4 regions of the Ligilactobacillus cholophilus genome follow, and region 1 is predicted to be linked to each of the others. Evidence: predicted binding sites of a transcription regulator. Region 1 holds the regulator's gene; each other region holds the start of a gene.
The links. The regulator NrdR, encoded in region 1, represses ribonucleotide reductase genes. The targets are predictions, from matches to a motif close to ACACNATATATNGTGT.
Positions count from the first base shown of each region.

Region 1 (8,104 bases):
AAAAACGCCCCATATGCACTAATAATTGCATATGGGACGCATAAATACGTGGTTCCACCCAAATTCAATCTTATTATTTGCAAATAAGATTCTTCATTTTCGTCGATATCGAAACGACTCGCCTACGATTAAATAGGATAAAATGAAAGTGGTAAGCACGTTTATTAGAAACTTTCAGTCGAGGTTTCTATCCCTGAGTTAACGTTCCGTTTGTCTTTCATTAATTTAATTTAACCACCAATTTATCTTTTTGACAAGTCTATTTTTAAGGATTTCTTCGATTAATTCCAACCATTCGATATTCTGTTGCTAAAAATTTAATTCTTTCTGTTATCCTTAAGGCCTTTAAAGGCTCTGAATCTCCTTTATTAGTAACTGTTAAAAATTGATCCTTTAATTCACTAATTGACAAATTTGAACTAAATAATGTTGGTAATTCATTTGCCATCCTATACTCTAAAATTACACCGAGAACGTTATCTCTTATCCAAGATGTAATTTGTGTAGACCCAATATCATCAAAAATAACAACGGCAGTGTTTTTTATTTGATTAATTATCTGACTTGTTCGATTTTCACTAATTGCATTCATCATTTCGCCTACAAAAGTTGGAAAATGATAATATCGAACTTCAATATTTTTTTCTGCCAATTTAATTGCTATTGCAGCTAATAAATAACTTTTTCCAACACCAAAACTTCCAGATAAATATAATCCTTTAGGAAAACTTCCATTATCTTGTTTAAAATACGTTGTACAATTATCAATAAATTCTAATGCTGCTTTTAAGGGCTCTTCACGTCCCTTGATATCATAATTTTCAATTCGAGCCTTCTGCAAACTTTTAGGCAAATTAATTGCTTTAATATTGTCCTTTAATTGTTGACTCTTCTTTTGTTTTGAAAACGACTCTGTAGGTTTATATACAACTTCAATATGATGATCACTCACAATTAAATATGGTGCGTATCCAGGCGCGAAAGTTTTTTTACCAGCCTTCATTTCATCTTTTATTGTTACAAATTCATATAATTTGCTAAAACCCTTAATTACATCTTCTTTTGATAATTTATCTTGATTTTCTTTCAAAAAATTTGCAACTTCATTATCTTGTATCACTTGATTAAATAATGTTAGATATTTTTCACGTAATTGTTGATCATGAAAGCGTCGCTTTAATCCGTCGCTTATATTATCCATATTTGTTCATACCTCACTTAGTGATCATCATTAATTTTTTTCATTAATCGTTTAATATCTTGATTAATTTCTTCGCTATTACTTATATTTTGACTCTTTTCTTCATTACTTTGTTTTTTGGCCCAATCTGGTAATTTTTCAACAATCGGTTTACGACCCTTAGATTGAAATTTCGTAGATTTTTTTCTCATTCCAGCTTGTCTCTTAAGAATATAATTAATTGCTTGCTGTGGAGTTTTTATCTTTTGTTTCATCCAATCTAATGCAGTCTTTTCAAAATATTTTTGATTAATAGAACTCATTTGTTGATCAACTAACATATAATGAATTAATACATTAATCACAGCTAAAGGAAGGCCACCATCAGAAACAGCTTTCGAGATTGTAATTCGTTCCTCATTGGAAATCGAAGGCATCCCTTGTTCTTCTTTTAGTGCACTTAAAAATTCCATTGGGGCATATTCTTGAAATGCTTGGAATAAAATTTTTTCTTCATTCCCATTAAAATTATCTGCCTCAACAGTTTTATTTTCATTTTCCCTTGAATCAGAATGCATAGACGGATTTTTAAGAATAAATTCATATTTTTGGCTTGCTAATTTTCTAAAAGCTAACCAGTTAACCCTATCATGCGCAACATCAAATGATTCTTCAATTAATTTAACGACTTGCATTTCATCCAGTCCGTACATCATCGCAATTGTATTAATGGTCTCTAAATTTTTTGTAACATCTTGAACATTAACAAATGAATTTTGCAAAATTTTTTTCATGAATTGATAGTCCAATTTTTCAGGAATAACAATTTTTTTACTATCATTTTGAGAAACTCTAAGAGAAGATTCTGAAGTTTTCAAATTTTGTTTTTCAAAGACATCTGCAAATGAATGTGTCAATTCTTTAAATTCATTTTTTGACCAATGATTTCCTTCAAACTTTTCAACTAATAAAGCGAACCTTTGGTCACCAACATATTGCAACAACATTGATGATAATAATTCATCATTAAAAAAGCTTTGTCCATCCTTAGCAGGCAATAGCTCATATACCATTAATGTATCATCCAATTTGCGATAAGACTTTAACAACGCAACTGCCTCAAGTCTTTTAATAGCATCAATAAATTCAGATAAATTAATTCCTAATGTAATTAATAACTGTTCATGTTGAGTAGCCGTAATTTGTTGAAAATTTCCTGTTTCTAACTGTGATACTAATGTTGTATATAATGAAACACTTGCTGTCCCTATAAATGGTTGGTATAACTGAGTTAAAGTTTCAAAGTGAAAATCTTGAAAACTAGACCTTGAAACCACTTTATATTGATCTGTTGCTAATAAATTGTGATTCAAAGTCTCTCCTCCTTATTAATCTGCATCTTTTCCATTTCTCTTCATTAATTCTTGCAATTCTTGTGCAAATGATTTCATATCTTTAAATTCGCGATAAACACTTGCGAAGCGAATATATGTTACATCATCAACATCTACTAAAATACTCATGACATATTCACCAATTAATTGACTAGAAATTTCGGTTCCGCCTACAGCACGAACTTTTTGTTCAACTTCATCTACTACACTTGTGATTTTATCCATACCTACTGGGCGTTTTTCCGCAGCTCTCATTATTCCATGAAGAATTTTATCACGATTAAACTCTTCGCGTGCTCCATTTTTCTTAATTACAAGTAAAGGTGTAGTTTCAATTCGTTCAAATGTAGTAAATCTAAAACCACATTTTTCACATTCACGTCTTCTTCTAATCGCGCGACCATTATCTGCTGGCCTACTATCCACTACACGTGAACTATTATTATGACATTGTGGGCAAAGCATTCTTTTCACCTCTTATAACAACTTATTCATTGACAACCATTTTATCATTTTTAGCTTTAAATCTTCAAATGTACCATCATTTTTTATGATAAAATCTGCATTTTGATTCCGTACTTTACTTGATATTTGAGCATCAATACGTGCTATTGCGTCTTGTTTAGTAAAATGGTTACGTTCCATTAATTGCTTAATCTGTCGTTCACGTGTTGTACATATTACCATCGTACTTGTACAAAAGCGCTCGTATTTTCCTTCAAATAAAAGTGCAATATCTAATACAATTAATTTAACTTGTTTTTGTTTTAGATTTTGTAATTCATTTAAAATTTCATGTTTAATTAGTGGAGACATAATTTGATTTAATTTTTCTAGTTCTTTTTGATTATTAAAAACTAAATCGCCTAACTTCTTTCTATTAAGTTCTCCATTTGATAATAGATATTCTGTACCGAATTCAGTAACTATTTTATTAAGTCCGATTTGATTTTTACATTGTAATTGGCGAGCCACAATATCCCCATCAATTATTTTTGCACCAAATTCCCTTAAAATATTGCTTGCAGTTGTTTTTCCACATGCAATTCCACCGGTTAAACCTAATACGTATGTCATTATTTTATTTTTTGCTCCTTAGGACATATATGTGTACCACGTTGCCCAACTACAATTCGTTCTATTTTTGTACCGCAACGTTCACATAATTCATTCGTTCTTCTATAAACATGTAACTGATTTTGAAAATCACCTGCATGATTAAAAGCAGTTTTAAAAGTAAAAACAGTTGTCCCTTGTGCTTTAATAGCTAACTTTAATTCTTTAATAATATTATCGTGTAATTTTTTCACATCAGCTTTAGTCAAATGACTAGCAATCGTTTGAGGATGTATTTTACTCATCCATAAAACTTCATCCACATAAATATTACCCAATCCTGTTACTACAGTTTGATCTAGTAAAGCTGGTTTTATCATTTTTTTCTTTTTTTGTAATCGTTGATAAAAATCATCAACTGTAAAATCATCACATAATGGTTCTGGACCAAGTTTTTTTATTCCAGGAAGATTCAATTCTTCTCCCGTTTTTACTAATTGCATTCGTCCAAATTTACGGGTATCATTATACCTCAAATCACGACCATCATCTAATTCAAAGACAACATGACTATGTTTCTCTAAAGGAACGTCATGATCTTCAATTAAATATTTTCCTTCCATTCTTAAATGAGAAACCATCGTATAATTATTTGAAAAACGAAATAGTAAGTATTTACCTCTACGGTCTATTTTTTCAATTTTCTGTCCTGTAATATTTTTTTTAAAATTATCAATGTCTCCAACAATCATTTTAGTGTAATAAATATCAACTTTTTTTATTTTAATATTTAACACCTGTGCTGAGACACCTCTTCTTACAGTTTCTACTTCAGGTAATTCTGGCATTCGAATCCTCCTTATTTCTTAGCATCAAACCATGTATTTCCACTAGCACTTTCAACTTTCAAAGGTACGCTTAATTTAACTGCTGAATCCATTACGCTAGGTACAAGTTTTTCTAAAATTTCAATTTCTTCTTTAGGCGCTTCAAATATTAATTCATCATGCACTTGTAAAAGCATTTTTGCCTTAAGACCCTTTTCTTTTAATTTTTCTTGCATATGAATCATCGCAATTTTAATAATATCAGCAGCACTTCCTTGAATTGGCGAATTCATTGCAGTACGCTCAGCAAATGAACGTAAATTATAATTTTTACTATTTATTTCAGGCAAATAACGTCTTCTATGGAACAATGTTTCTACATATCCTTGTTTCTTTGCTCGTTCAACAATTTCTGTCATATATTTATATACTCCAGGGAAAGAATCAAAATATGTCTCAATAAATTTTTTAGCTTGTTTTCGTGTTATTCCAATATTTTGTGCCAATCCATAATCACTAATACCATAAACTATTCCAAAATTAACTGCTTTTGCCTGCCTTCTCATATTAGGAGTTACTTGATCAGGACTAGATAATCCAAAAATTTTCATTGCTGTACTTGCATGAATATCTGAACCCTCTTTAAAGTCTTTTTGCATATTTTTATCTCCTGAAATGTGAGCTAAAACACGCAACTCAATTTGTGAATAGTCAGATGAAAAAATCTGCCAACCTTTATGACTTGGAATAAAGGCTTGACGAATCTTCCTTCCTTCTTCTAACCTTACTGGAATATTTTGCAAATTAGGATCTACTGAAGACAATCTACCTGTAGCTGTTAAAGTTTGTGTATATCGAGTATGTATTTTACCATCTGATAAAACTACCTTTAACAGACCTTCAATATACGTTGATTGTAATTTTGAAATTTGTCTATACATCAAAATATTATCTATAATTGGATTTAAACCACGTAATTTTTCTAACACGCTTACAGCTGTTGAATATCCCGTTTTAGTTTTTTTAATAACTGGTAATTTTAACTTTTCAAATAAAATTACTCCTAATTGTTTAGGAGATCCTATGTTAAATTTCTCGCCTGCTTCTTGATATATTTGTTGTTCAATTTCTGCTAATCGTTCTTTAAATTCACTTTGCATTGCTTTCAAGCGATCAACATCAACTTTAATTCCTGCTATTTCCATCTGAGCAAGAACAATTGATAATGGCCTCTCAATTGTCTTATATAAATCTACCTGATCATGATTTTCTAATTGTTTAAACAAATTATTTTTCAAGTCAGCAATTGCTTGTACTTTATGAGCTAAATGACTTAATAAAACTTCATTATCTTCTGGAATAGAATGTTTTGAACCTTTTCCATAGAATTCCTCATCGCTTTCAATATTTAAATAATTATGTTCATGTGCAAGAAGCCCAAGGTCATCACTATTATCAATATTATTTAATAGATAAGATACTAAAAGTAGGTCAAAGTCTACATTTGTCATTTGAATTCCAAGTCGATTCAAACCAACATAATTTCTTTTCGCATTAAAAACGTCTAATTTTAATTGAGGATTTTCTATAATTTTTTTCAAAATTGGAGTTTGCAACAATTTAAAATCTCTTGAGGTATAAATTTTTTGATTTATCATTAGTGAGAAACCAATAATCGGTGCAACATGATAATTATCCCCATCCATTTCTAGATGAAAAACCACTGAGGATTTTTCAGGAATATTAGATAAAGTCGTAAGATTATCTTGATTTAATTCTTCAAAATTAATTGGCTCAATATTTTTTGATTTATCACAATCGGCATTATCATCTAAATTTAACTCCTCTAAAAAACGTTTAAAATCCATTTGATGATAAAATTCAATTAACTTATCGTAATCAATCCCATTCCATTTTGTATCTTTTAGACCAATCTTCAAAGGAGCATTCTGTCTAATTGTAGCTAAATCTTTACTCATAAAAGCAACTTTTTTATCTTCAATTAAATGTTCTTTCATTTTAGATTTACGCATATTATCGATGTTTTCATATATTCCTTCGATAGATCCATATTCCTTCAATAATTTAATTGCTGTCTTTTCGCCTACTTTAGTTACGCCAGGATAATTATCTGAAGTATCTCCCACTAATCCCTTCATATCAATGATTTGTTTTGGTGCTAATCCATATTTTTCCTTAATAAAGTCCGGAGTATATTCTTCTATATCACTTACTCCTTTTTTTGTAATTGCAACAGTTGTTTTAGCAGTAACTAATTGAGTTAAATCCCGATCTCCTGTCACAATCGTAGTAATAAAGCCTTCCTCTTCAGCTTCTTTTGCTAATGTACCAATAATGTCATCTGCTTCATAATTTTTTAAATCATAACTTTTAATCCCATAATCTGCTAACATTTCTCGCAAAAACGGAAATTGCTCAGATAATTCTGTTGGTGTCTTTGATCTTTGTTTCTTATATTGGTTAAACTTTTCTGTTCTAAATGTCTCTTTGCCAGCATCAAACGCTACTAAAACATTTGTAGGCTGCAATTGTTTGAGCAACTTATCAAGCATAATTTTAAAGCTATAAATTGCACTAGTATGTAAGCCATCATGATTTACAAACTTATCCAAAGAATTATATAAACCATAAAATGCTCTAAATGCAACACTATTTCCGTCGATTAATAATAATTTTTTTTCTTGATTGCTCATTTTTTTCTTCCTTTAATCACATAATATTAAGTATATTTTACCAAATCATCACTAAAATTAAAAAGAAGCAAGATATTTAAATATCACTACTTTAAGGCTAATAAAAAAACTATGACTAATGTCATAGTTTTTTGTTAATTATTGTCACTGTTATTTCCAAAAATTTCTAATAAGTAAATAAAAATATTAATAAAATCTAAATAAAGTTGTAAAGCTCCATTTATAGCTAAATTAGTAACACCTATTTGATTACCATATTCAACATATAATTGTTTCATTCTTTGAGTATCCCAAGCCGTTAAAATTGTGAAAATAACAACTCCAATATAACTGAACACATATTCAATTGCTGCACTCTTTAAAAATAAATTGATTATTGAAACAATAAATAATGCAAATAATGCAGCCATTGCTTGTCGTCCAATCCTAGATAGGTCTTTTTTTGTATTTAATCCAAACACACTTAAAACTACAAAAACTACAGCAGCTGATACAAAAGCCATTGTAATATCTTTTGAGGCATAAACAGTTAAAATTGAAGAAAAGAGAATCCCCTCAATTGCTGCATAAATAAATAACATTGCAATGCTCATCGCTGGTGCTCGATTAGGATTAAATGATAATGAAAATACCATCGCAATTAAAATAATTCCAAGCACAATCATTGTTAATGGACTTGAAAAAATAGTACTTGCTAAAAATCTTGCTGTAACATATGCCATTATTGCAGAGATAGCAATTGCTCCCGCCATGTAGGCATACATCTTTGAAAGAAATTGATTTAATCCTTGAGTATTCAAAGATGATTGTTGATCAAAATTATTCATTAAATTCTCTCCTTAGTTATTAATTTGTATGTTAAGGATTATATCATAGTTTATTATTGTTTAATTAAATTTTACCTTTATATGATTAAGTATTAATTATTATTTA
Region 1 is NZ_CP127832.1:326,701-334,804, reverse strand. It holds gene dnaI (primosomal protein DnaI) at 266-1,201, opposite strand; gene QPK35_RS01865 (DnaD domain protein) at 1,219-2,553, opposite strand; gene nrdR (transcriptional regulator NrdR) at 2,569-3,039, opposite strand; gene coaE (dephospho-CoA kinase) at 3,052-3,651, opposite strand; gene mutM (DNA-formamidopyrimidine glycosylase) at 3,651-4,478, opposite strand; gene polA (DNA polymerase I) at 4,490-7,171, opposite strand; gene QPK35_RS01840 (Bax inhibitor-1/YccA family protein) at 7,306-7,998, opposite strand; gene murC (UDP-N-acetylmuramate--L-alanine ligase) at 8,091-8,104, opposite strand, start outside.

Region 2 (8,104 bases), 630 kb from region 1:
CAATTTTATCTCCACGATCATCAACCGCCATCATCGCTTTAAAGATTACTTGATTTGCACGATTATAAAAATCTTCTGGCATTAAAAATTCAACTGCATCTGCAAGGGTATTACCATCTAAAAAAATCGATCCTAAAACTGTTTGTTCGGCACGCGCATCATGCGGCATAACATTTTCTATTCCATTATTATCCACAAGCTTATCCTTTCATATCATAGAAAAAATATGACAAATTAAATCAGTATGAAACATGTTACACCATAAAGTCCATCATTTATATTCATTAATTCTGATTTAAATCGTCATATTCTTGAATTGCCACCCTGACTAATTTAATAATTATTTTTCTGAAATATGTACTCTGATTGTCGCAGTTACCTCATTGTGGAGTTTCACTGGAACATTTACATATCCCATTGAACGAATTGGTTGAGGTAAATCCATTTTACGCTTATCGATTTTAATATCATATTGTTTTTGTAATCCTTGTGAAATTTGTTTTGAAGTTACTGAACCAAATAAGCGACCATCTTCGCCTGCTTTAGCTTTTAATTCAACAACATATTTTCCAGATTCTAATTTTTGCTTTAATTCCTTTGCTTCTGCTAGAATTTCAGCTTCCTTTTTAGCTTCAGCTTTTTGTTGAGCTCTTAATTGACTCATTGCTGTTGCGTCTGCTTGCTTTGCTTTACCACTTTTAATTAAAAAATTAGCATATCCTGCAGCCATTTCTTTAACTTCGCCACGTTTACCTTTTCCTCTTACATCTTGTGTAAAAATAACCTTCATTTTAATCCTCCTAATCTTCTGTTGCATCTTGAGGTTCATCATCAGCTTTTAATATTGCTAATAAACGTTCTCTAGCTTCGGCAACCGTTATATCTTTAATCTGAGTAGCAGCATTAGCTAAATGTCCGCCACCACCCATTTTTTCCATTATAATTTGAACATTAATTGAATTATCACTCCGTGCAGAAATTCCAACGGTTTCATCATCACGGCGCGTAATTGCAAATGTAGCTTGTATTCCGCTAACTTGTAATAATGAATCAGCTGCCTGAGCTGCAATCACTGAATCATAGATTTTTTTATCCTCACCGGTACACAAGGCAATGTTGCCAATAAACTCTGTCCGATCAATTAAGTGATTACGTTGCATATAGCTACTTTCACTTTCTTTCATTAAATGACGAGCCATCTTTAGATCAGCTCCCATTGATCGTAAATAACTAGCAGCATCAAATGTTCTTGTCCCTGTTCCTTGAGAGAATGACTGAGTATCAACAATGATCCCTGTTAACATTGCTGTTGCTTCCAACGAATTAATTGGTTCACTATCACGTGATTGATATTCAAACATTTCTGAAATCAATTCACATGTTGAACTTGCATATGGTTCAATATAAACCAAAATTGGATTTTCTGGAAATTCTTCTCCACGCCGGTGGTGATCAATAATAACACATCGATTAGCCAATTTTTCATAAAGATCATGGCTAATTGAAATTGATGGCTTAGAATGATCTGCTAATACTAATAAACTATTAGCTGTTATTTTTTCTAATGCCTCAGTTGGAGAAATGATACTATCCTTAATTTCAGGATATTTATCTAATTCATCTAAGAGTCGTTTAACATCAGAATGAATATGTTCTTTATTCAAAACAATCCAACATCTTTTGCCATTCATTGATGCAATTCGGCGAATTCCTAAACAGGCTCCAATTGCATCCATATCTGGACGCTTATGTCCCATAACAAAAACTTGATCTGATTGCTTTAACAATTCACTTAAAGCTTGAGAAATTACTCGAGCACGTACACGAGTACGCTTAGCCATCGGATTAGTATTACCACCGTAAAAACGTGCTTGTCCCTTTACTTCACGTACAACAACTTGATCACCACCACGTCCTAGTGCTAAATCAAGGTTAGATTGTGATAGTTCTGTTAATTCATTTAAATCATCTTCACCGTATGCAATCCCAATACTTAAAGTAATTGGCGAATTGCTTTTAACTGTGCGTTCACGAATACGATCTAAAATTTCAAACTTATGTTGTTCAAGCTTAGCTAATGTTCCTGTATAGCCAATCATAATATAATGATCTTCATCAACACGTTTTAAAAACATTCCAAATTCTTTAGCCCAGTCTGATAAAGCACTTGTCACAAAATTACTTAAGTTTGAAATATCTTTATCATTCATTGCTTTTGAAACTTCATCATAGTTATCTAAAAAGATTTGCCCAATCATAACGTGTGAATTATCATATTTTTCTTGGATTTCAGCATAATGAGTAACATCCATCATATATGCCACTCCAATATCATCTTGAATCATTAAATCAAATACATGATTGTTCCATTTTACTTGTTGACTTTTTTTATCACTTTGATGATTTTTAAAAATTTCCATTAATGTAGGATCAATATCATTTATTTTTTTCCCTAAAATATCTTCTTTTCCAAAATATCTTTGCATATAAGGATTGATCCATTCAACTTCATAATCATCATTAAAAAAGATTGTCCCAATCGGCATTCTAATCAAACTGTCTTGTCTGCCTCGTTTTAACCGATACGATAAATCAGAAATATATTCACTGGTTTCTTCTTTTAAGTGTTTTAGCATAGTATAACCAACAACGGTGATTATAATCACTAAAATTAAAACAAAAACACCTGTCAATGGACTCACAAAAAATGCAAGGCCATCGCTTATGATTGCTAATCCTAGCATAAAAAGCGCAATTATACGCATTCGATTATCTTTCATAAACTCAGGAAGACGCCAGAATTTTTTTGATGTTCTTTTTTCCATAGTTTCCCTCATTTTATTAAATATATCCTTATATATTTTACCACATAATTCAATTCGATAATTTAACTCAGATAATACAAGAAAAAGCCCCGGAAAACCGAAGCTTTTTTCTTGGTTATGAGTTTGATTGTACTTAGTATACAATTCTTGTCAGCATTTGTCATTGGATTTAATAAATTTTTTGTTTTTATTTTCCTGTTTCTGAACGGAACCAACCTTTTCTACTAAAGAATGCATACATATCATTTAAGAAGAAGATTGAATAACTAAAGATCAAAGCAAAGTTTCCGGCTCCTTCTAACATTGTTTGTACCCATAATGCAATGGTCAAAACTGAAGCCAATGTCCATACAAAATATTGTTCACGTTTACGATTTAATTCTAAAAGTGATCCTGTAACAGACATTGCTAAACTCATACTGTCTAAAAAGACGCGTGGGTCGTTTGTTAAACTGAAAATGTAATGTAATACTGCCCATGAAAGTAAGAAAAAGATTCCATACTTAATCCATTCAAGCCAGCTTTCAAATTTTTCAGCCTTAATATCATCATTCCATTTTGGATCCAAAATACAAAAAATATCTAAGAATAAAATATAGCCAATTTGTTCCCATACATTTGCATAGTTATGTGCAATAAATGCTGTAGTAGCAATACATAAAGCACTAATTAATCCAGCCCATCCTTGAATTCCAGAACGGTTAGAGATACCAATTACACATGCTACTGATAAATTTCCACCAATAAATGCAATAATTGATGTGAATGGATGACTAGCGAATGATTGCACTAATGAAATAATTTGTAAAATAAAGTTAAATGCTAATAATCCATAACTGAATTTACCCCAGCCTTTGCATTGATCAATTAACCAATTAAAGTATCCTTTACGAAATACATTTTTTGAATATTGTGGTAAATGGGTCAATACATCCCGATAACGGTCAAACATATACTAAAACTTCCTTCTAAATTTTTTTGTTATTAAAAACAACATTTTTCATTATACATACATATAGTATGTATATCAATAACAAATTACAATATATTGTATTTTTCTGTCTTTTTTTGTTTTTTTTCGAATAAAGTTCATAAATAATTTGAATCATTATATTTAAAAAATGATAAAATTCGTATATAAGAAAATAGAAAGGAAGTTTGTTATGAAAAAAAACAAACTATTATTACTTTTAATAAGTACTTGCATGTTAATCACAACTATTAGCATGCTACCATCAACTAATCAAATGGTCTTTGCTGATGAAAGTACATCAGAAACATCAAGTTCAGAATCAAATAGTCATCAAACTTTAAATTCTGCATATGTTGTTTATGGTGCCGGAACTTCAAGCGAAGTACGCTCACAATTAGATGATATTTTTGGCGTAGATTCCTCATTTAAAAAATTGACAGCTACTGCCGCAGATTATAACAAGTATATTGCTAATGGCAATTCTGGTACTACTAATGCCGCTATGATTAGTTCTGTTGCAATTGCACCAAGTGATCCTGGTTCTGGGGTAAAAGTTAATATTAAAAATTATGAAGGCGATAATAATATCACTGAAGTAACAGCTCAACAATATGCTATGGTTGCCCAAATGGCTGGTGTTAAAGATGTCACTATTGTCGTTTGTGCTAACCGCCCTGTATCGGGAGAATCAGCTCTTACAGGAGTATATGAAGCCTTGGCTGAAGACGGAGTTCAACTAAACACTCAAAATACTTCAACAGCTAATGAAATGTTAACTGCTACTCAAAATGCTATTGATGACAATAAAGATGATAAGAAGTATCCCGGAAAACTAATGGCTGCTATTGGAGAAGCTTCTAAAGAAATTTCTAAGCAAAAACAAAATGATAATGGACAAAATCTAGCAACAAAACAAGATATTCAAGATATGCTTGATAAAGCTTTAGCTAAACAAGGCATCGAAAATAAAACTAGTGATGAACAAAAGAATAACATCGTAAATGCTTTGATTAATTTCCAAAATTCTCCAATTTCTGCCGATAAATCTTATACTAAAAACGTTAATAACACAATTGAAAATGTTAAAGATTCTACTGGTAATTTAATGAATAAGGCTAAAGATTGGATGAATAGTAAAGAAGGACAAGCCGCTACTCAAAATGCCAAAAACTGGTTTGAACGTTTTGTTAACTGGGTTAAAAATCTTTTTGGTTGGAATTAATTATAATGCAAAAAAGCTTGGCGTTATGCCAAGCCTTTTTTCTTTTACTTTAATGACAATAGATATATTTTAATGAATGAAGGGTGAAACCTAAATCTTTAAAAATTGGGAGTGTTAGATTATGGATTACGCAAAGAGACAATTAAAAGCATTGAGTAGAATTTCAAAGAAAATCATGGACGCTGAGAACCACTTAACAAAAATTGAAGACGGTGTCGATGAAAAGAAACATCGTACTGCACAACATGAAACTATTAAAGACATCAAATCAATTTTGAAACATGCTGTTAAGGTTGATAAAGATGAAATCAAGATCATGGTGCATGAAGATGAAGGCCACAAAGACTCAGTACAAAATCACTACGTATATGAAGAAGACGAAGAAGATGTAATCAAACATTTACGCGAAGAATTTAAAGAATTGGACAAAAAACTTGACCAATTGAAGGGGTCTGAAGGTTATGAAGTTAAAGCATTCTTAGCCGAAAAAGATTACATTGAAAAAGCTAAAGAAATTTTAGTTGAAGCACACAAATTTGATGTTGATGACGAGTAAATTAATTAATTTACAAAATAAATAGGTTCGAGCCCTAAAATAAAAGAGGTTATGGCTTATGTGTCACAACCTCTTTTTAACCGATTAAATTTTACTGAACTAATAACCATTTCAAAATCTTGACTAAATAAAAAAAGGTAGCAGTCAATTTGCTACCTTTTTATTTATTATTCATATGGATCTTCAGAAACTTTCTTCTTCACTAACCCCATAATAATTCCCGCAATAATTGCGCCAATTACTGTTGCTAATACATAACCAACCCAATTAGTTGCTAATGGTGTTACCCATAAACCACCATGAGGAGCAGGAACCCCAACTTTCATCAAACCAACAATTCCTCCACCAATTGCTGAACCAATTACACATGATGGAATAACACGTAATGGATCCGCTGTAGCAAATGGAATTGCTCCTTCTGTAATAAATGAGAATCCTAATACCCAGTTAGTAACACCTGCTTGACGTTCTTGTTTTGTAAATTTGTTCTTAAATAAAACTGTACCAATAGCTGTAGCAAATGGAGGAATCATACCACCAACCATTACAGCAGCCATTAAAATTGCAGCTGTTGCTGAATGTGGATCATTAGCAAATGCTCCTGATGCGAAAACATATGCAGCTTTGTTAAATGGGCCACCCATATCAATAGCCATCATTCCAGCAAGGATAGTTGTTAATAAGACTAAATTACCTGTACCCATGCTATTTAAGAAATTAGTAATCCAAAGGTTAATTCCAGAGAAGATTGGATTAATAATGAAGTACATAATCAATGCAATAAAGAGTAATCCAAGGATTGGATATAGAAGCATTGGTTTCATTCCTTCAAGTGATTTAGGTAATTTAGCAAAGAGTTTCTTTAAGCCAACCACAATGTATCCAGCAATAAAACCAGCTGCGATACCACCTAAAAATCCTGCTGATGAAGCAGCACCATGTTGAATATTTGCGATATATGCTCCACCAAATGATCCCTTATAAACCATTGCCATAAATCCACCAACAAAACCTGGCATTAAGGCTGGTTGATCACCAATTGATTCAGCAATATATGCAGCTAATACAGGTACCATAAAGGCAAATGCCATATTACCAGCATTGTTCAAAAAGACAAATGCTTCTGATTTTGAACCACCCATGTAGTTTTCAACTACAAATGAAAGGGCCATCAAAATCCCACCACCAATAACAAATGGAAGCATGTGTGAAATACCATTCATTAATTGTTTGTAGATATTTGCCCAAATTCCTGAACCTGATTCTTCTTGTTCGTTAGAACTATCATCACCATTTGCATGATAAATAGGTGCCTTATCATCTAAAACATCTTGAATTAATTTTTCAGGTTCCTTAATCCCTGCTGTTACAGGTTTATTTACTAAATGCTTACCATCAAATCGACTCATTGCAACTTTTTTATCTGCAGCTACAATAACTCCTTTAGCACGTTTGATTTCGTCATTTGTTAATTCATGTTTGATACCTTCTGAACCGTTTGTTTCAACTTTGATATCAACACCCATTTTTTTAGCTGTTTTCTTTAAGTTTTCTTCTGCCATATATGTGTGAGCAATACCATTTGGACATGCTGTAACAGCTACAATATATGGTTTGTCACTATTCGCAGGCGTTTCTGCTGCTTTTTTCTCAGCTTCTTTTTCAGCTACAGCCTTTGCAAAGATGTCTTGAACTTGATCTGGTGTTTCAGCTTTCTTCAAAGCAGCCACTACATCTGGATTCATTAACACTTGTGATAAAGCAGCTAAAGCTTGCAAGTGAGTATTATCTGCACCTTCTGGAGCAGCAATCATAAAGAATAAGTGTGCTGGCTGACCATCCATTGAGTCATAATCGACACCCTTAATGCTTCGTGCAAACATTACTGCTGGTTTCTTTACAGCTTCATCATGAGCATGAGGAATTGCAATTCCATCGCCCATTCCTGTTGAACCTTCTGCTTCACGCTTTAAAATATCTTTTTTATATAATTCTTCATCACTAATGATACCTTTTTCATAGTAATTATGAACCATTTCATCAATTACGCCCTCTTTGGTTGTAGCTTTAAGGTTCATAATCATGATATCTTTCATCAATAATTTACGAATATCCATAATAATTCTCCTTATTTATATTCTGTAATCTTAATTTGAGGTAAAATTTCGTCAATTTTAGCTTTTGTTGCTAAATCCTCAGAAAATGCTGTTGCAGAACCTGAAGCTAATCCATAACGAAATGCTTCAACAGGATCTTTTGTTTGAGCATATGTTCCTGTAAATCCAGCCAACATTGAATCCCCTGCACCAACTGAATTAATTACAGTTCCCTTCGGTGCAAGAGAACGGTAAACTTTGTCTTTAGTTACCATTAAGCCACCATCGCCTGCCATAGAAATTAAAACATGTTGCGCACCCATGTCTAACAATTTCTTTGCATATTTAACAATGTCATCGATTCCATCAAATTTCACGTGGAACATTTCTGCTAATTCATGATTATTAGGTTTAACAACTAGTGGGTGTTCT
Region 2 is NZ_CP127832.1:1,281,621-1,289,724, forward strand. It holds gene dnaB (replicative DNA helicase) at 1-196, opposite strand, end outside; gene rplI (50S ribosomal protein L9) at 341-790, opposite strand; gene QPK35_RS06690 (DHH family phosphoesterase) at 801-2,825, opposite strand; gene pnuC (nicotinamide riboside transporter PnuC) at 3,013-3,777, opposite strand; gene QPK35_RS06700 (DUF1002 domain-containing protein) at 3,989-5,020, shown strand; gene QPK35_RS06705 (hypothetical protein) at 5,139-5,576, shown strand; gene QPK35_RS06710 (PTS fructose transporter subunit IIABC) at 5,744-7,693, opposite strand; gene pfkB (1-phosphofructokinase) at 7,705-8,104, opposite strand, start outside.
Region 2: a site for NrdR is predicted at 3,864-3,879, ahead of pnuC (nicotinamide riboside transporter PnuC). Genes of this name have one in related genera too.

Region 3 (8,104 bases), 620 kb from region 1:
CCATAATCAACACTCCTATCTATTTTAATGATAGCTGTATCAATTATTTTTTTCAAGCAAAGAACATATTTATAAAAAATGAGAACTAGCCTTAAAGATAGCTCTTTAAAAACTAATTCTCATTCCACTTTTAATTACATTTCATCTAACATAATTTTATGTTTTTCTTTTAATTCAGCAAATTTTTCTTCTGTTAAATTGCCTAATTCAACTAATTTACTTTCAATCATTTCAAGAACGGTTACACGGTCTTCTAAATTAGTTACAAAATCAAATTTATCTCCATCGATTACAAGCATTGGAGATGCTTCATATTCATCACGCCAAATATCATATTGTTTTAATAAACGGTGATAGTAATCAACTAATGAAGGGTCATTTTCGACCAATTCATATTCACGACCACGTTTTTCAATTCGCTTGAGCATCGTATCATAAGATACATTGATCATGATCATCAAATCTGGTGATTTTTTATGTGAAGCATATGGTAATTCTTCCATCATATTGCTAAGCAAGCTCTTATAGATATCATATTCAACATCTGTAGCATTACCCATTTCAGTATTCATACGCATAAAGATCTCATCTTCATAAATAGAACGGTCTAAAATGTTATTGTCTTCTTCCATTGCTTGTTTAATCATTGCAAAACGACGGTTTAAAAAGAATGTTTGCAATAAGTATGCGTAAGGATTAGTAGCTTCTTTATCTCCTTCTGAACGCTTTTTAGCAGCAATCTCATTACCTTTATAAAACAAAGGCAATACAGGGTTGTCTTCTACTGGTTCATAAAAAGCTTTTGTTCCTAATTCCTCTGATAAAATTTGTGTAAGGCTTGATTTGCCTGATCCGATAATACCTGAAAGTGTAATCAAAATGATAGATGCATCCTTTCCTCCGAGACCAGACAAAACTAGTCTCTTTTTTAATTGCACTTTATATCATACGCCCATTTATTTAAAAAATAAAGTCAATATTTTGCGATGAAAAACGCTTATGATTACTATATATTGTGGAATAATATCCTAAATGGGCATTGTCTCTTTATAAATTTTTAATTTTCATTGACAATTTTTTCAAATCCTGCCCGCAAGTCTCGATTGGCAGTTTCTTTGAAATTCAATTGATTTTCTCCATCGCTTTGTTCTGTAATTAAAACAATTGGACTTCCATTATGAATTGCAAAAAAGTACAAGTGTGTCCCTGCACTGCTTGGATTATTTGCATCACTATAAATTGCAACTACATTATAATCTGCATCACCCTGTCCATCCGCTGACCAAGTGACGCTTACTGGTTCATTATTAACTCTGTAATTAATATTACCGAAATCATTTGGAAAATGGTAATCATGAAAATCAACATCATTATTTGTATCTTCTCCACAATTTTCATATTGTTGATTCATTTGATTTCCCCAAGACTGCATGAATGATGCAAGTTGACTAGCTTTATTACTATTCCATAGTTTCACTGTCTGGCTTGAAGAAGAACTTTCCAATTTTGAAGTCGATTCTGTTGTTTTTTTGCTCTTTGCACTCTGTACAACATCTATTGACATCGATTCTTCACTTGAATGTCTTTCATTACTTGATTTTGAAAGTAGCATCCATCCAATTAAAATAATAATGACAGCAATTAAAAATACTATATATTTATATCTTTTATGATTATAATTTTGCCCTCCATTATGATTTCCTGTTCGTCGTAAAGATTGAGTTTCTGGTTTTACATTTAGTAAACTTTTACCGCATTTCTTGCAAAAATTGGCATTCTTTGGATTCTCGCTCCCACATTTAGGGCATTTTTTCATTATTTAATCTCCTTACATTTATTTCCCCGGTAATTAATTATAGATGTTCCTTTTTAATCTTTATTATCAAATTTAAGTTTAATTTGATAATTTTGTCCATCATCTTCTACAATTCCAATCATTGTATCAAAAAGTAATAAGATCCATCCGAAAGCAAGAACAAAAGCAATCAATTCGAAAGCTGTTAATGAAATCAGATAGAATGGTTTAAACATTAAATCAACAACAATTAGTCCTATACACATTGCATATGAAATAGTTAAGAACCGTTTTCCCACTTCGGGTAAAAGCCAACGAATTCCTACTATTAAGATGATAATAAAATAAACTAAATATCCTGCAACTTTATCATGCAAAATATGGAAATTTGCATTGTTAGGGAAGACCCCAACAGCACCTACATCAAGAGCCGTTAAAGTCAATAAGATTCTTAATGTAATTGTTCGCCATGAATTTTTAACTACATCATGTAATGAAACAAAAATATAATCAATTAACGCAACCATTAATAATGATGAAAAAACAAGCGTTAAATTAAATTGCCAGCTATTGTTAGCATTTTTAGTACCTAAAAAACTAAGATTATGTTGCCACCAATTTTTACCGTTAGATGCCATTGATAATACTGCACCGCTAATAATCACTAAAATCATAATTGTCGTTAACATGCCATAATCTACAGCTAAGCCAATTCTGACCATAATATAATTGATTGCTAAAACAAAAACTAAAAATAACATTATTGCTGTAACATGGCCAAAAGTAATTCCTGTGAAAATTCTTCCCATTCCCCATGCAATTCCCATTAAAGCAAGTGCTAAAATTAGTACGAACGATATTACGATCACTGGAAATGTTCTCCAAAAAGTATGCGCTGAATAATTAGTAGTGATGTTTTTTCGGTTTACAATGAAATAGGTACTAAACATTATCATTCCTGATAAACCACCTAATACAATCAAACCACTAGCAATTGATTGATTCCCAACCAATGGAACTTGTTTTAAATGTATTGCATTAATATATAAGCCAAAAATAGCACTTGCAATAATTGATGCTAATACTAGCCACATTACATTGAATTGACGCTTATTGCTAGTATTATTAGTTTTTTTGAGACGAATTTCTCCATGTTTTTCGCTAATATGAAATTTGTCACCATCATGTATGTTATATTTTTCAACTACCTCATCAGGTAATGTTACCTTTATTTTGGTCATTATTATTTTCCTTTCAAAAATAAGTTTCATTTTTTATTATAACAAAACGCTCTTATCTTTTTAGCTTTTCCTTCAAAATATACAAAAAAAGGAATCATGAATAATCATGATTCCCTTTATAAAAGTCAGTGAACCGCTTATAACTATTAATTACTTGCTTTCATCTGTCTTCTTTTCTTCTTTTTGATCCTTATTTTCAGCTGACTTACGTTCTGTGATAACTAACTTACCATCTTCCATATCTGCAGCTAAATGTTTTACATTTGGATTATCCAAATAGAAGTCTGTTACTTTATCCCGGATTTGTTGTTCAATTACTCGACGCAATGGACGTGCTCCCATTGCTTCATCATAACCTTGTTCAATCAAGTAATCTTTAGCTTTTTCAGAAACTGTTAAGTCAATGTCTTTCTTAGCTAAAGTTTGGTTAACTTCAGTCAACATTAAATCAACAATCTTCTTCAAGTCATCCTTTGTCAAGTGTGAGAATTCAATAACTGCATTGAAACGATTCAAAAATTCTGGACGGAAGTATGGAGCAATCTTCTTCATGATATCTTCATCCTTCTTTTCATTACCGTTTAATTCTTCGTTACCGAATCCAGCGTTTGATGTAGCAATAATTACTGTATTCTTAAAGTTAACAGTATTTCCTTGACCATCAGTTAAACGTCCATCATCTAACACTTGTAATAATAAAGTAATAACTTGTGGATCAGCCTTTTCAATTTCATCTAACAAGATAATTGAATATGGATTACGACGAACACGTTCAGTTAACGTATTGTTGTTATCTTCATAACCAACGTATCCTGCTGAAGTTCCAATTAATTTAGATACCGCTGTTCTATCTGAATATTCTGACATATCAAGTCGGATAATCGCATCCTTTGAACCAAACATATCTAAAGCTAATTGTTTTGCTAATTCAGTTTTACCTACACCAGTTGGTCCAACGAATAAGAAGCTACCAATTGGACGGTTTCCTTCATCAAATCCAGCACGATTTCTTCTAATTGCACGTGCTACTGCATCAACCGCTTCATCTTGACCAATAACCTTACCCTTCAAACGGTCACCGATTGTCTTTAAGCGTTCAATGTCGCTAGCACCCATCTTAGATACTGGAATACCAGTTAATCTTTCAACTGCTTCAGCAACGTCATTTACTGTTGCAGTGACTTTTTGTTCTTGAGCATGGTTATCAATTTGCTTTTGCAAATCTTTGATCTTTGTTTTAGCATTTAATGCTGCTTCATAATCTTCATCTTCAGCTGCTTTTTCTTGCTTTTCTTTTTCTGCAGCAATTTGCTTTTCAATTTCCTTAACATCTGTTACTGGATGTTGTGCTGCTAAATGTGCAGCAGTCATATCAATTAAATCAATTGCTTTATCTGGCAAGCTCCGTTGTGGAATGTATTGGATTGAATAGTCCACAGCTGCTTTTAAGACATTGTCTGGCAATTCTACATTGTGATGTTTTTCATAAAGTGGACGAATTCCACGTAAAATCTTAAATGTATCTTCTGCACTTGGCGCATTAACTGTAACTTCATTAAAACGACGTGCTAAAGCTGCATTTTTCATAATTGTATTATGATATTCATCTTGTGTAGTTGCACCAATTACTGTAATTTCGCCACGTGATAATGCTGGTTTCAAAATATCTGCTAAACCTTTTGAGCCATTGTCGCCACCCATACCACCGGCGCCTAAAATTTGATGAATTTCATCAAAGAATAAAATTACATTTCCACGTTGTTTTACTTCTTTAATTAAATTTTGGATATTTTCTTCAAAACTTCCACGGTATTGTGTCCCTGCTTCTAGACCAGAAATATCAATACTAATGATTTCCTTATTTTTAATAGCAGCTGGAACATCTCCGTTTACAATTGCTTGTGCTAATCCTTCTACAACAGCTGTTTTACCTACACCGGCATCTCCAACTAATACAGGATTATTCTTTGTCCGACGTGACAAAATTTCAGCTGTTTCTTGAATTTCTTTATTTCTACCAATTACAGGATCTAACTTACCATCACGAGCTTCTTGAGTTAAGTTGCGTCCTAATTTTTCTAAGATACCATCTTTCTTAGCTTTACCTGCAACTTGTGCTCCTTGTGCATTTGCACCCTTTGGTAATTTTCCTGTTTTACGGTATTCTGCAAATTCTTCAGGAGTTACTTCTCGTCCGTTAATTAAATAACGACGATTTTCGGAATTAATTCCATTCATACCTCCCATTAATTGATTAAAAATATCATCCATATTATCAAATGGTCCTACTGGAATATCAGCCATAGTAGCATACCTCCTAAATTTCTTAAGTAATATATATCAGTAAGAGTTGATAACAAAAAAGTCTGACTGATACACAAACCAAAGTGACTCAACCAAGACTTCCTGCGGTTACAAAACCTTACTATCTATCATCTTTTCTGTCGTCATTTACAAGATATCCTTCTTCTAATTCTCGAAGCACTTCCCACATTGCTTTATGTTGGGCTTGTGCTAACGCATCAAGATCTCGCAAATTCATCGAAGTAGCCTTTGATTGCTCTTTGTTAAACGACTTATGTAGAGTTGTGTAACCGTAACCCGATATTTTAGCTACTCGATAAATTGTTAATTCTTGGTGATCGAGATAACTTTTAATATCGATTTTCATCTCTATCACATCCCTACGACTATTAGTATATCACATTTGTAATATATTACAAGTGTAAAATACCACAAATGTAAAATAAATTTTGCTTTTTTTGAAATTTACAACAATTCTTGGTATTTCGTTGTTGATACTTAACTTATGAATTCATAATGTTATTATTATGATGGTGTTTGTAATAACACCACCCTTTCCAAATTGCCGTATCGGGCTATATAGTAATAGAAGCAATTCTATTACTATACATAGAACTGTTGAGGTCTACTGGCAATTGGAAGGGGCTTTTTTTATATTTTAATTAAAATTAATTATCTAAAAAAATATCCATATATTAAAGTTTTTTTAGTATAATATTTTTATTTAAATTTTATTTCTAATTTCGTAAGATATTAGTTGTTATTTTTAATGATATAGCGTTATAATAAAACTTGTTTAAGGGATGATGATTTTCATCATTCAAATTTTACCTTTTAGGAGGAATATTAATATGACTACAAAAGTAGGTATTAATGGTTTTGGTCGTATCGGCCGTTTAGCATTCCGTCGGATTGCTGAAGTATCAGATGATTTGGAAATCGTTGCTATCAACGACTTAACATCACCAGCTATGTTAGCTCACTTATTGAAGTATGACACAGCTCATGGTCAATTTGATGCAGAAGTATCTGCAACAGATCACTCACTTATCGTAAACGGTAAGGAAATCCCTGTATATGCAGAAGCAGATGCAACAAACATTCCTTGGGTTAAGAACGATGGTGTTGATTTAGTACTTGAATCAACAGGTTTCTACACATCAGAAGAAAAGGCATCAGCACACTTGAAGGCTGGCGCAAAGAAAGTTCTTGTATCAGCACCAGCAGGTGACATGCCAACAGTTGTTTACGGTGTAAACGATGACATCATCACACCAGATGCAAACATCATTTCAGCTGCATCATGTACAACAAACTGCTTAGCACCAATGGCAAAGGCTGTTAACGATGCATTTGGTATCAAAGCAGGTACAATGACAACAACACACGCATACACAGCAACACAACACTTACAAGACGGTCCAGACCGCAAAGGTAATGTACGTAACGCACGTGCTGCTGCACAAAACATCATTCCTCACTCAACAGGTGCTGCAAAGGCCTTAGGTAAGGTAGTTCCAGAATTAGACGGCAAGTTAGATGGACACGCATTACGTGTACCAACAATCACAGGTTCAGTAACAGAATTAGTTGTAACATTAGACAAAGCAGTTACAGCTGAAGAAGTAAACGAAGCTGTTAAGAAGGTAACAGATGGTAACGAATCATTTGGTTACAACGCAGACGAAATCGTATCAAGCGATATCATCGGTACATCATTTGGTTCAGTATTTGACCCATCACAAACACAAGTTGTCGGTGAAGGCGAAGGCCAAGTAGTAAAAGTTGCTGCATGGTATGACAACGAATCAGGCTTCACAGCTCAAATGATCCGTACATTAGAAAAATTCGCAAGCATGCTTTAAGATAAAGCCTGTTAGTGAAATCTAATTTACAGGTAAAAAAGACTATGACTAAGTCATAGTCTTTTTTTATTTTAATAACCCCTTCTCCAATTCTTGTGCTAAAATAACTTATCTATAATATTTTTCATTATGTAATATTGAATAAATTATTTTAATAATATAAAATAAAAGTATAAATTCAGTTTATCTTTAAAGAAGGTTAAATCATGTTTGATCACAAATTACTCACTTTTTTAACAGTCGCTAAAGTGGGCTCTTATACAAAAGCCGCAGAAGAACTCTATATTAGTCAACCTGCTGTATCACAACAATTGAAAAACCTTGAGGAAGAATTAAATGTTAAACTCTTTACTTATAAAAAGCGCAAATTACATTTAACACAATCAGGAAAACAACTTCTTTTATTTGTGGAATCTTTGCGCTCTCAAAGTAATAAGTTCAAAGAACATTTACATGCAATTCCTAAAAATAAACGTCCACTCCATTTAGCTGCGACTCAATCATTAACAAACTCAATGTTGCCTGATTTAATTGCATTTGTTAATGAAAAGCATCCAGAAATCATCCTCCACTGTGATATTATGAACACTAAAGAGTGTTTAGCGCAATTACATTCTGGTAAGTTAGATTTTGCATTAGTTGAGGGTAATTTTGACACTGAACAATTCACTGCTCATCCATTGATTGACGAGCCATTTATTGCAGTTGCATCTCCAAAATTAGGTCTAGATCCTAATAAAAAATATAAATTAAATGAACTGCTTGATTTTCCACTCATCTATCGCGAAAGCGGTTCTGGATCCTATGCAATTATGCAACAAATTTTAGGCACTCAAAATCTTAAAGTTAGTGATTTTGATCAGCGAACACAAATTAGTAATCCTGAAACAATCAAACAA
Region 3 is NZ_CP127832.1:1,293,171-1,301,274, forward strand. It holds gene QPK35_RS06740 (universal stress protein) at 1-4, opposite strand, end outside; gene QPK35_RS06745 (deoxynucleoside kinase) at 135-878, opposite strand; gene QPK35_RS06750 (DUF4767 domain-containing protein) at 1,058-1,816, opposite strand; gene QPK35_RS06755 (AbrB/MazE/SpoVT family DNA-binding domain-containing protein) at 1,870-3,036, opposite strand; gene QPK35_RS06760 (AAA family ATPase) at 3,187-5,340, opposite strand; gene QPK35_RS06765 (transcriptional regulator) at 5,462-5,707, opposite strand; gene gap (type I glyceraldehyde-3-phosphate dehydrogenase) at 6,192-7,205, shown strand; gene QPK35_RS06775 (LysR family transcriptional regulator) at 7,412-8,104, shown strand, end outside.
Region 3: a site for NrdR is predicted at 1,004-1,019, ahead of QPK35_RS06745 (deoxynucleoside kinase). Genes of this name have one in related genera too.

Region 4 (8,104 bases), 540 kb from region 1:
AAGTTGAAAAAATTGTTAACCAAAAAATTTGGGATGCACTACCAGTAGAAACAGTAGAAACTGATATTGAGTCTGCTAAAAAAATGGGCGCAATTGCTTTATTTAGTGAAAAATATGGTGATATTGTACGTGTAGTTAAGATTGGTGATTATTCAATCGAATTTTGTGGTGGAAATCATGCTAAAAACACAAGCGAATTAGGATTATTCAAGATTACTTCAGAATCTGGAGTTGGTGCTGGTGTCCGTCGTATTGAAGCTGTTACTTCAAAAGAAGCATTTGAATTTATGCAACAACGTAGTCAATTGTTAGATAAAGTGGCAAATCAATTGAAGGTAGCACAAGTTAAAGATATTCCACATAAAATTGATCAAACATTATCTCAAGTAAAAGAATTAGAACAACAAAAACAAACATTAGAAGATAAATTTGCTAGCCAACAAGCTAACGATGTTTTCAAAAATGTTGAAGAGATTAATGGTAAGAAATTAATAGCTTCACAAGTAAATGTTTCAGGCATGAACCAATTACGTCAATTAGCTGATCAATGGAAGTCTAAGCAATTGTCAGATGTTCTTGTATTAGGAACAACAACCGATGATGGAAAAGTTAATTTAATTGTAGCAATGAGTGATGATGCAATTAAATCTGGACTGAAAGCTGGCGATTTAATCAAAGAAATCGCTCCATCAATTGGTGGCGGCGGCGGTGGACGTCCAAATCTTGCACAAGCAGGCGGAAAGAATCCAGCTGGATTGCAAGAGGCATTTGCTAAAGCTAAGAAATGGCTTGAAAATAAATAATTTTTAACAATATAAAGAGATACTGACTTTAAAGGTTGGTATCTTTTTTTGAATATATGTTAATTTTAGTTTAATATATGCAAAATGATTGACAATTTATTTTTTTTATCGCATTATCAAAACAATATAAAAATGGTATAAAATATTGTTACTCAATAAGAATTTTAGTAAAATGAAACTGTAAAGTGTCATGGGAGGTGCCAATTTTGAGTTCAGATAAAACTGTATTTTTTGACTATAATCAAGAAGAACGTAAAGAAATTCATGAAACATTGCAAACAGTATATAATGCTTTAGAAGAAAAAGGATATAATCCTATTAATCAAATTGTAGGATATTTAATTTCAGGTGATCCTGCATATATTCCACGTGCGGATAATGCACGAAACTTAATTCGGAAGTATGAGCGTGACGAAATTATTGAAGAACTTGTACGCTCATATCTTAAAAGAGAGGATATGAATATTCATTGGCACGAATAATGGGGCTAGATGTTGGCTCAAGAACAGTTGGAATTGCAATTAGTGATCAATTAGGATGGACTGCTCAAGGTGTCGAAATTATCCGTATTGATGAAGATAATGAAGTTTTTGGATTAGATCGTGTTGTTGAACTTGCTAAAAAGCATCAAATTGTGGGATTTGTAATTGGATTACCTAAAAATATGAATAATACTTCAGGTCCCCGTGTTGATGCAGCTAAACATTATGGAGAATTGTTGCAAGAAAAAATTGATTTACCAATTGATTTTCAAGATGAACGTTTAACTACGGTTGAAGCTGAACGAATTTTAATAGAAGAAGCAGATACTTCACGCAAAAAACGCTATGAAGTTATTGATAAATTGGCAGCAACATTAATTTTACAAAATTATTTAGACAGAAATGGCAAATTAGTAAAGTTACTGAAACTTTAGAATCGAGGAGATATGATGGCTAATAACAAACAAAATGAAAACTTAATCACTTTAGTTGATGATCAAGGAAATGAAAGTTTATATGAAATTTTATTCACTTTTGAATCAGAAGATTATGGAAAATCATATATTTTATTAATTCCAGCAGGGTCTGAGCCAGAAGAACAAGTAGATGTTTTAGCATTTGCTTTTGATCCAAATAATGATGGTGATGCAACAGATGCAGAATTGTATGATATCGAAAGTGACGAAGAATGGGACATGGTTGAAGGTGTTTTGGATACATTCTTAAATGATGAAAATATGCAATAAAAAAATTCTAGGACGAATTTTTTAAGGCCTTCTTAGAGTTAATGATAAGAATTTTCTAAAAAAGGAATTTCTCAATCGCGAGAAATTCCTTTTTTTATTTTTTTGCATAAATAAAAAGCTAAATATTCAAATTATTTTATTTTACACAACATATTGTACTTAATAAAAATGACATATACAACATGTAGAATAGGTGCTAAAATAAAAGTACATATTTAGTGGGAGGAAAGAATAATGAATAAAATCAATATGTATCAATTACCTGAAACATGTATTAAAAGAGATGGATTTGAAGTTCCATTTGAACTTTATAAAATTAAATTTTTGATCAATGATTTATCCTTATCAGAAAATGAGAATGAAATTTTAGAATCATTTTCAAAAGAATTGAGTGGTCAAAATAAAGTTTCAACAGATCAAATTGAAAAGAGTTTTCTAAATGTTTTAAAAAATATGGATTTTTCAGAACAAGTTCAAAACTATTTAAAGCATAAGGAAATGATTGCAACAGAATTTAAAGAACAAATTAATCCAGTACAAAGATTGAATCGACTAGTAAATGAAGATGCTAGATTAGTTCATGAAAATGCTAATAAAGATAGTAAGTTATTCAGTACTAGACGTGATTTAATTGCAGGTGCTGTTGGGAAAACAACAGGATTAACAATGATGCCTGAACATATTGCGAAGGCCCACTTAAAAGGAAATATTCACTTCCATGATTTAGATTATTCTCCACTTGAAGCATACAGTAATTGTTGTTTAATTGATTTTGAAACTTTGTTCCGAGATGGATTTAAAATTGGAAATGCAGAAGTTGAAGAACCAAAATCAATCCAAACAGCTGTAGCACAAATTACACAAGTTATTGCAAGTGTTTCAAGTCAACAATATGGTGGTTGTACAGTTGATCATATTGACACATTACTCGAACCTTACGCAAATAAAAATTATAAGAAACATTTAAAAGAAGCAGAACAATTAAGTTCAGATGAAACAGTTCAAGAAAAATTCGCTAAAAAGCAAACTATTAAAGATATTTATGATTCAATGCAAGCATTGGAATATGAAATAAATACATTATTTACTACAAATGGTCAAACACCATTTACTTCAGTAGGATTTGGATTAGGAACTTCATGGATTAGTCGTGAAATTCAAAAAGCAATATTACAAGTAAGAATTGATGGACTAGGTAAAAATCATAGAACAGCAATTTTTCCTAAATTATTATTTGCAATTAAAAAAGGTGTAAATTACTATTCTGAAGATCCTAATTATGATATTAAACAACTTGCTTTAAAGTGTTCTTCTAAAAGAATGTATCCAGATATTTTAAATTATCAAGCATTAGTTGACATAACTGGTAATTTTAAATCTCCAATGGGTTGTCGTTCTTTCTTACCAAAATGGACAGACGAAAATGGTAAGGCAATAAATGATGGGCGTGCAAATATGGGAGTTGTAACTTTAAATCTTCCACGTATTGCAATGGAATCAAAGGGAAATCAAGATTTATTCTGGGAAATTTTAGAAGATCGGCTACATCTTGTAAGAGACGCTTTATTATTTAGAGTAAAACGAATTGTAGAAGGTGCTAAACCTCAAAATGCACCTATTCTATATCAATATGGTGCTTTTGGAATGAAAGCAAAGCCAGATGAAAGTGTTGATAAGTTCTTTAATCGAGATCGTGCAACTGTTTCGCTTGGTTATATTGGTTTATATGAAGTAGGTACAGTTTTCTTTGGTCCAAATTGGGAACATAATCAAACTGCTCATGATTTTACAGTTAAAGTTGTTAAAACTTTAGATGATCATTGTAAGAGTTGGGCAAAACAATATGGCTATCATTTTAGTGTATATTCAACACCAAGTGAATCGTTAACTGACCGTTTTTGCCAATTAGATATTAAAAAATTTGGTCGGGTAAAAGATATAACTGATAAAGAGTATTATACAAATAGTTTCCATTATGATGTTCGTAAACATCCAAGTCCATTCGAAAAACTTACATTTGAAATGGATTATCCACATTATGCAAGTGGTGGCTTTATTCATTACTGTGAATATCCAAACTTAAAGCAAAATCCTAAAGCTCTTGAGGCAGTTTGGGATTGGTCATATGACAAGATTGGATATTTAGGAACAAATACGCCAATTGACAAATGTTATAAATGTGGATTCGAAGGTGAATTTAAAGCAACTGCACGTGGATTTGAATGTCCAACATGCGGAAACCATGATCCCAAGACATGTGATTGTGTAAAACGGACTTGTGGTTATTTAGGAAATCCATTACAAAGACCAATGATTCACGGAAGACATGAAGAAATTGCAGCAAGACATAAAAATGTGACACCTTCAATGGCGAAAGAAATGGCAAATCATGCTAGCCATAAGCAAAGCGATTTAAAGAACACTTTAGAAAAGAGTAATGAAAATGAGAAATAGGAGAGAACCAAATAATCCTAAGCCACAAGAATGGTTAGCTAGTGAACTAAGTGAGATGCGAATTGCAGATTATAAACCTTTTAATATGGTTGATGGTGAAGGTGTACGTTGTAGTTTATACGTAAGTGGATGTAAATTTTTATGTCCAGGATGTTATAACAAGGTAGCACAAAGCTTTCATTATGGACAGGTTTATGATGATGATTTAGAAGAACAAATTATGGAAGATTTAGCACAACCATATGTACAAGGAATAACTTTCTTAGGTGGCGAACCATTTCTTAATACTCAAGTTACTTTGAGATTAGCAAAAAAGATACGCAAAGAATTTGGTAATACTAAAGATATTTGGTCATGGACTGGATATACCTGGGATGAGTTAATGCAAGAATCATTAGATAAATTGGAACTACTTTCTTTGATTGATATCCTTGTGGACGGACGTTTTTTAGAAAGTAAAAAAGATTTAACATTACAATTTCGTGGCAGTTCAAATCAACGAATAATTGATGTTCAACGTTCACTAAAAGAAGATAAAGTTCATATTTGGGATAAATTAATCAAATAATAGGAGAATGATTAATGAAAACTTTTGAAATTAAGAATTTAAAAGTCGAAGTTGAAGGAAAAATGATTTTAAAGGGAGTTAATTTAACAGTTAACCCTGGAGAAATACACGTTATTATGGGGCCGAATGGAACTGGAAAATCAACGCTTTCTGAAACAATTATGGGAAATCCTAAATATAAGATATTAGATGGCCAAATTTTATTAGATGGTGAATCAATTAATGATTGGCCAGTTGATAAAAGAGCACGTCATGGCTTATTTTTAGCAATGCAATATCCAGTTGAAATTCCTGGAATTACTAATAGTGAATTTATTAAAGCTACAGTCAAAGCTAGACAGGGAAAAATAAATATTTTAAGTTTTATTCAGAAATTGAAACAAAATGCGGAATTTTTAGATATTTCTGAAAAAATGCTTGATAGAAATTTAAATGAAGGCTTTTCAGGTGGCGAAAAGAAAAGAAATGAAATTTTACAAATGATGATGATTGATCCTGATTTAGCTATTCTTGATGAGATTGATTCTGGTTTAGATATAGATGCATTACAAGTGGTAGCTAAGGGAGTTAATCAAATGCGTTCATCACATTTTAGTACTTTGATGATTACTCATTATCAAAGACTTTTGAATTATATTCATCCAGATGTTGTGCATGTCATGATGGATGGAAGAATTGTTAAAAGTGGAGATTTTAGTATGGCGCAGAAATTAGAAAAAACTGGATATGCTAAGTTAAGAGATGAACTTGGATTAAAAATTAGATTGGTTGATGAAAATGTTTAAAAATGGAAGATTACCTGATATTGAGAAAGTTAATTTTAAATATTGGAATTTTGGTAATCCAGTACAAGAAAGTATAGCCAATCATATTATTGTAAAAAATCAAAAGCAGTTAGTTGATAAGGGGATTAAGATTGTCGATTTAAAAAATATTAAAACTGAATGTTTTGCATTAATAAACAAATTCAAGGGGAAGATAATTTCAAAGGATGAAAATCAATTTGTTGCTGATAATGAAAATGCCTTTAATTGTGGATTGTTTATTTACGTTCCACAAAACTTATTACTTACTGATCCAATAGAAATTGAAATTAAGCAGGAAGATCAACTTGATTGTCGAATTGTAATGTGTATGGACTCTGGATCAAGTGTTTCAATGATTCAAACATTTAACGGAGAAACTGTGGGGAAAAAAGGTGCAAAAATTATTGAGGAAGTAAACGTTAAATGTGATGCACAGTTTAAATTAAATACAATTCAACATCTATCTAATTCGACTACATATTTTAAACAACGTATTAAAGTTGAACAAAATGCTAATGTTATGTGGAATGTAGAAGCTTTTAATTTAACTAATAGTTTAAATGAATGTGAAATTATTTTAGATGGAACAGGCGCTCAAGGAGATTTAAAAATTATTTCTTTAGCAAATAACAAACAAGTGCAGGGTTTTAATGCTAAAATCATAAATCGCAAACTAAAGACCATTGCTAAAATATTGCAGCGTGGAATTGTAATGGATCAAGCAAGAATTGTGTTTAATGGTATTGGAAAAATAGAAAATGGCGCTCATGGAGCAAATTCACAACAAGAAAATCGTTTATTAATGTTATCTGAAAAAGCAAAAGGGGACGCTAATCCAATCTTATTAATTGATGATAATGATGTTCAGGCTGGACATGCTGCAAGTATTGGCAAAGTTGATTTGAAAAAAATGTATTACTTAATGAGTCGAGGATTATCAAAAAAAGTTGCAGAAAAATTGCTTGTTAAAGCATTTTTAATGCCAACTATTGATCAAATTCCTGAAAAAGATATTCAAATGTTATTGAAAAAACAACTTGAAAGAAGACTAGAAAATGAATTGTAATTTAAAGAGTATTCGACAGAATTTCCCTTTATTGCAAAATAAAAAATTAATATATTTTGATAATGCTGCAACAACTCAAAAGCCACAAACGGTGATTCAAACATTAACTGATTATTATCAAAAGCAAAATGCTAATGTCGATCGTGGAGCATATCAATTGTCTGCAGAGGCGACAATTGAATATGAGAAAGTTCGCGAAAAGGTAGCTGAATTTATTCATGCTAAATCAGAACGTGAAGTGGTTTTTACAAAGGGAACGACACAAGCTATAAATTGGATTGCAAACGGTTTTGTTCAAAAACAATTAAATGAAGATGATGAAATTGTAGTTTCAATTATGGAGCACCACAGCAATTTTTTGCCTTGGCAGATAATTGCTCAAAACACACATGCTAAATTAAAATGTGTAAAAATGAACTCTGATTATACACTTGATATGCAGGACTTAAAGAGTAAAATTACAGAAAAAACTAAATTTGTTGCAATTACAGCGGTATCAAATGTTTTAGGAATTGTTAATCCAATTTCAGAAATCTGTAAAATTGCACATCAAAATAATGCGTTAGTCCTTGTTGATGCTGCGCAAGCTGTTCCCAGCATGCCAATTGATGTTCAAAAATGGAATGCAGATTTTGTTGCTTTTTCTGGACATAAAATGTTAGGCCCAACTGGAGTTGGTGTTTTATGGGGAAAAGGCGAACTACTTAAAGATTGTGCTCCACTTGAATATGGTGGTGGCATGATTAATGATGTCAGTTTAGATAATGTCATCTTAAAAGATGTTCCATGGCGATTTGAAGGAGGAACTCCTAATATTGCTGGTGTAATAGGATTAGGAAAAGCAATTGATTTTCTTAAAAAAATTGGAATGCAGAATATTCTTGAAAGAGAGAAAAATTTAACGAAAATTTTGCTTGAGAAGATATGTAATATTGAAGGCGTAAAAGTATATGCAAATCCTAATCAAAATCAAACAGGAATTGTTTCATTTAATATTGGTAAAGTACATCCACATGATGTTGCAACTTTTTTAGATGCTTTTGGGATAGCGATTCGAACAGGTCACCATTGTGCAATTCCACTAATGCATGAATTAAAAGTAAGTGGAACGTGTCGAGCAAGTTTATATTTCTATAATACTGAAGAAGAAATTGAACAGTTCGTTCAAAAAATTAAGAA
Region 4 is NZ_CP127832.1:871,260-879,363, reverse strand. It holds gene alaS (alanine--tRNA ligase) at 1-803, shown strand, start outside; gene QPK35_RS04655 (IreB family regulatory phosphoprotein) at 1,007-1,285, shown strand; gene ruvX (Holliday junction resolvase RuvX) at 1,285-1,719, shown strand; gene QPK35_RS04645 (DUF1292 domain-containing protein) at 1,735-2,031, shown strand; gene nrdD (anaerobic ribonucleoside-triphosphate reductase) at 2,266-4,485, shown strand; gene nrdG (anaerobic ribonucleoside-triphosphate reductase activating protein) at 4,469-5,053, shown strand; gene sufC (Fe-S cluster assembly ATPase SufC) at 5,068-5,838, shown strand; gene QPK35_RS04625 (SufB/SufD family protein) at 5,831-6,925, shown strand; gene QPK35_RS04620 (aminotransferase class V-fold PLP-dependent enzyme) at 6,915-8,104, shown strand, end outside.
Region 4: a site for NrdR is predicted at 2,175-2,190, ahead of nrdD (anaerobic ribonucleoside-triphosphate reductase). Genes of this name have one in related genera too.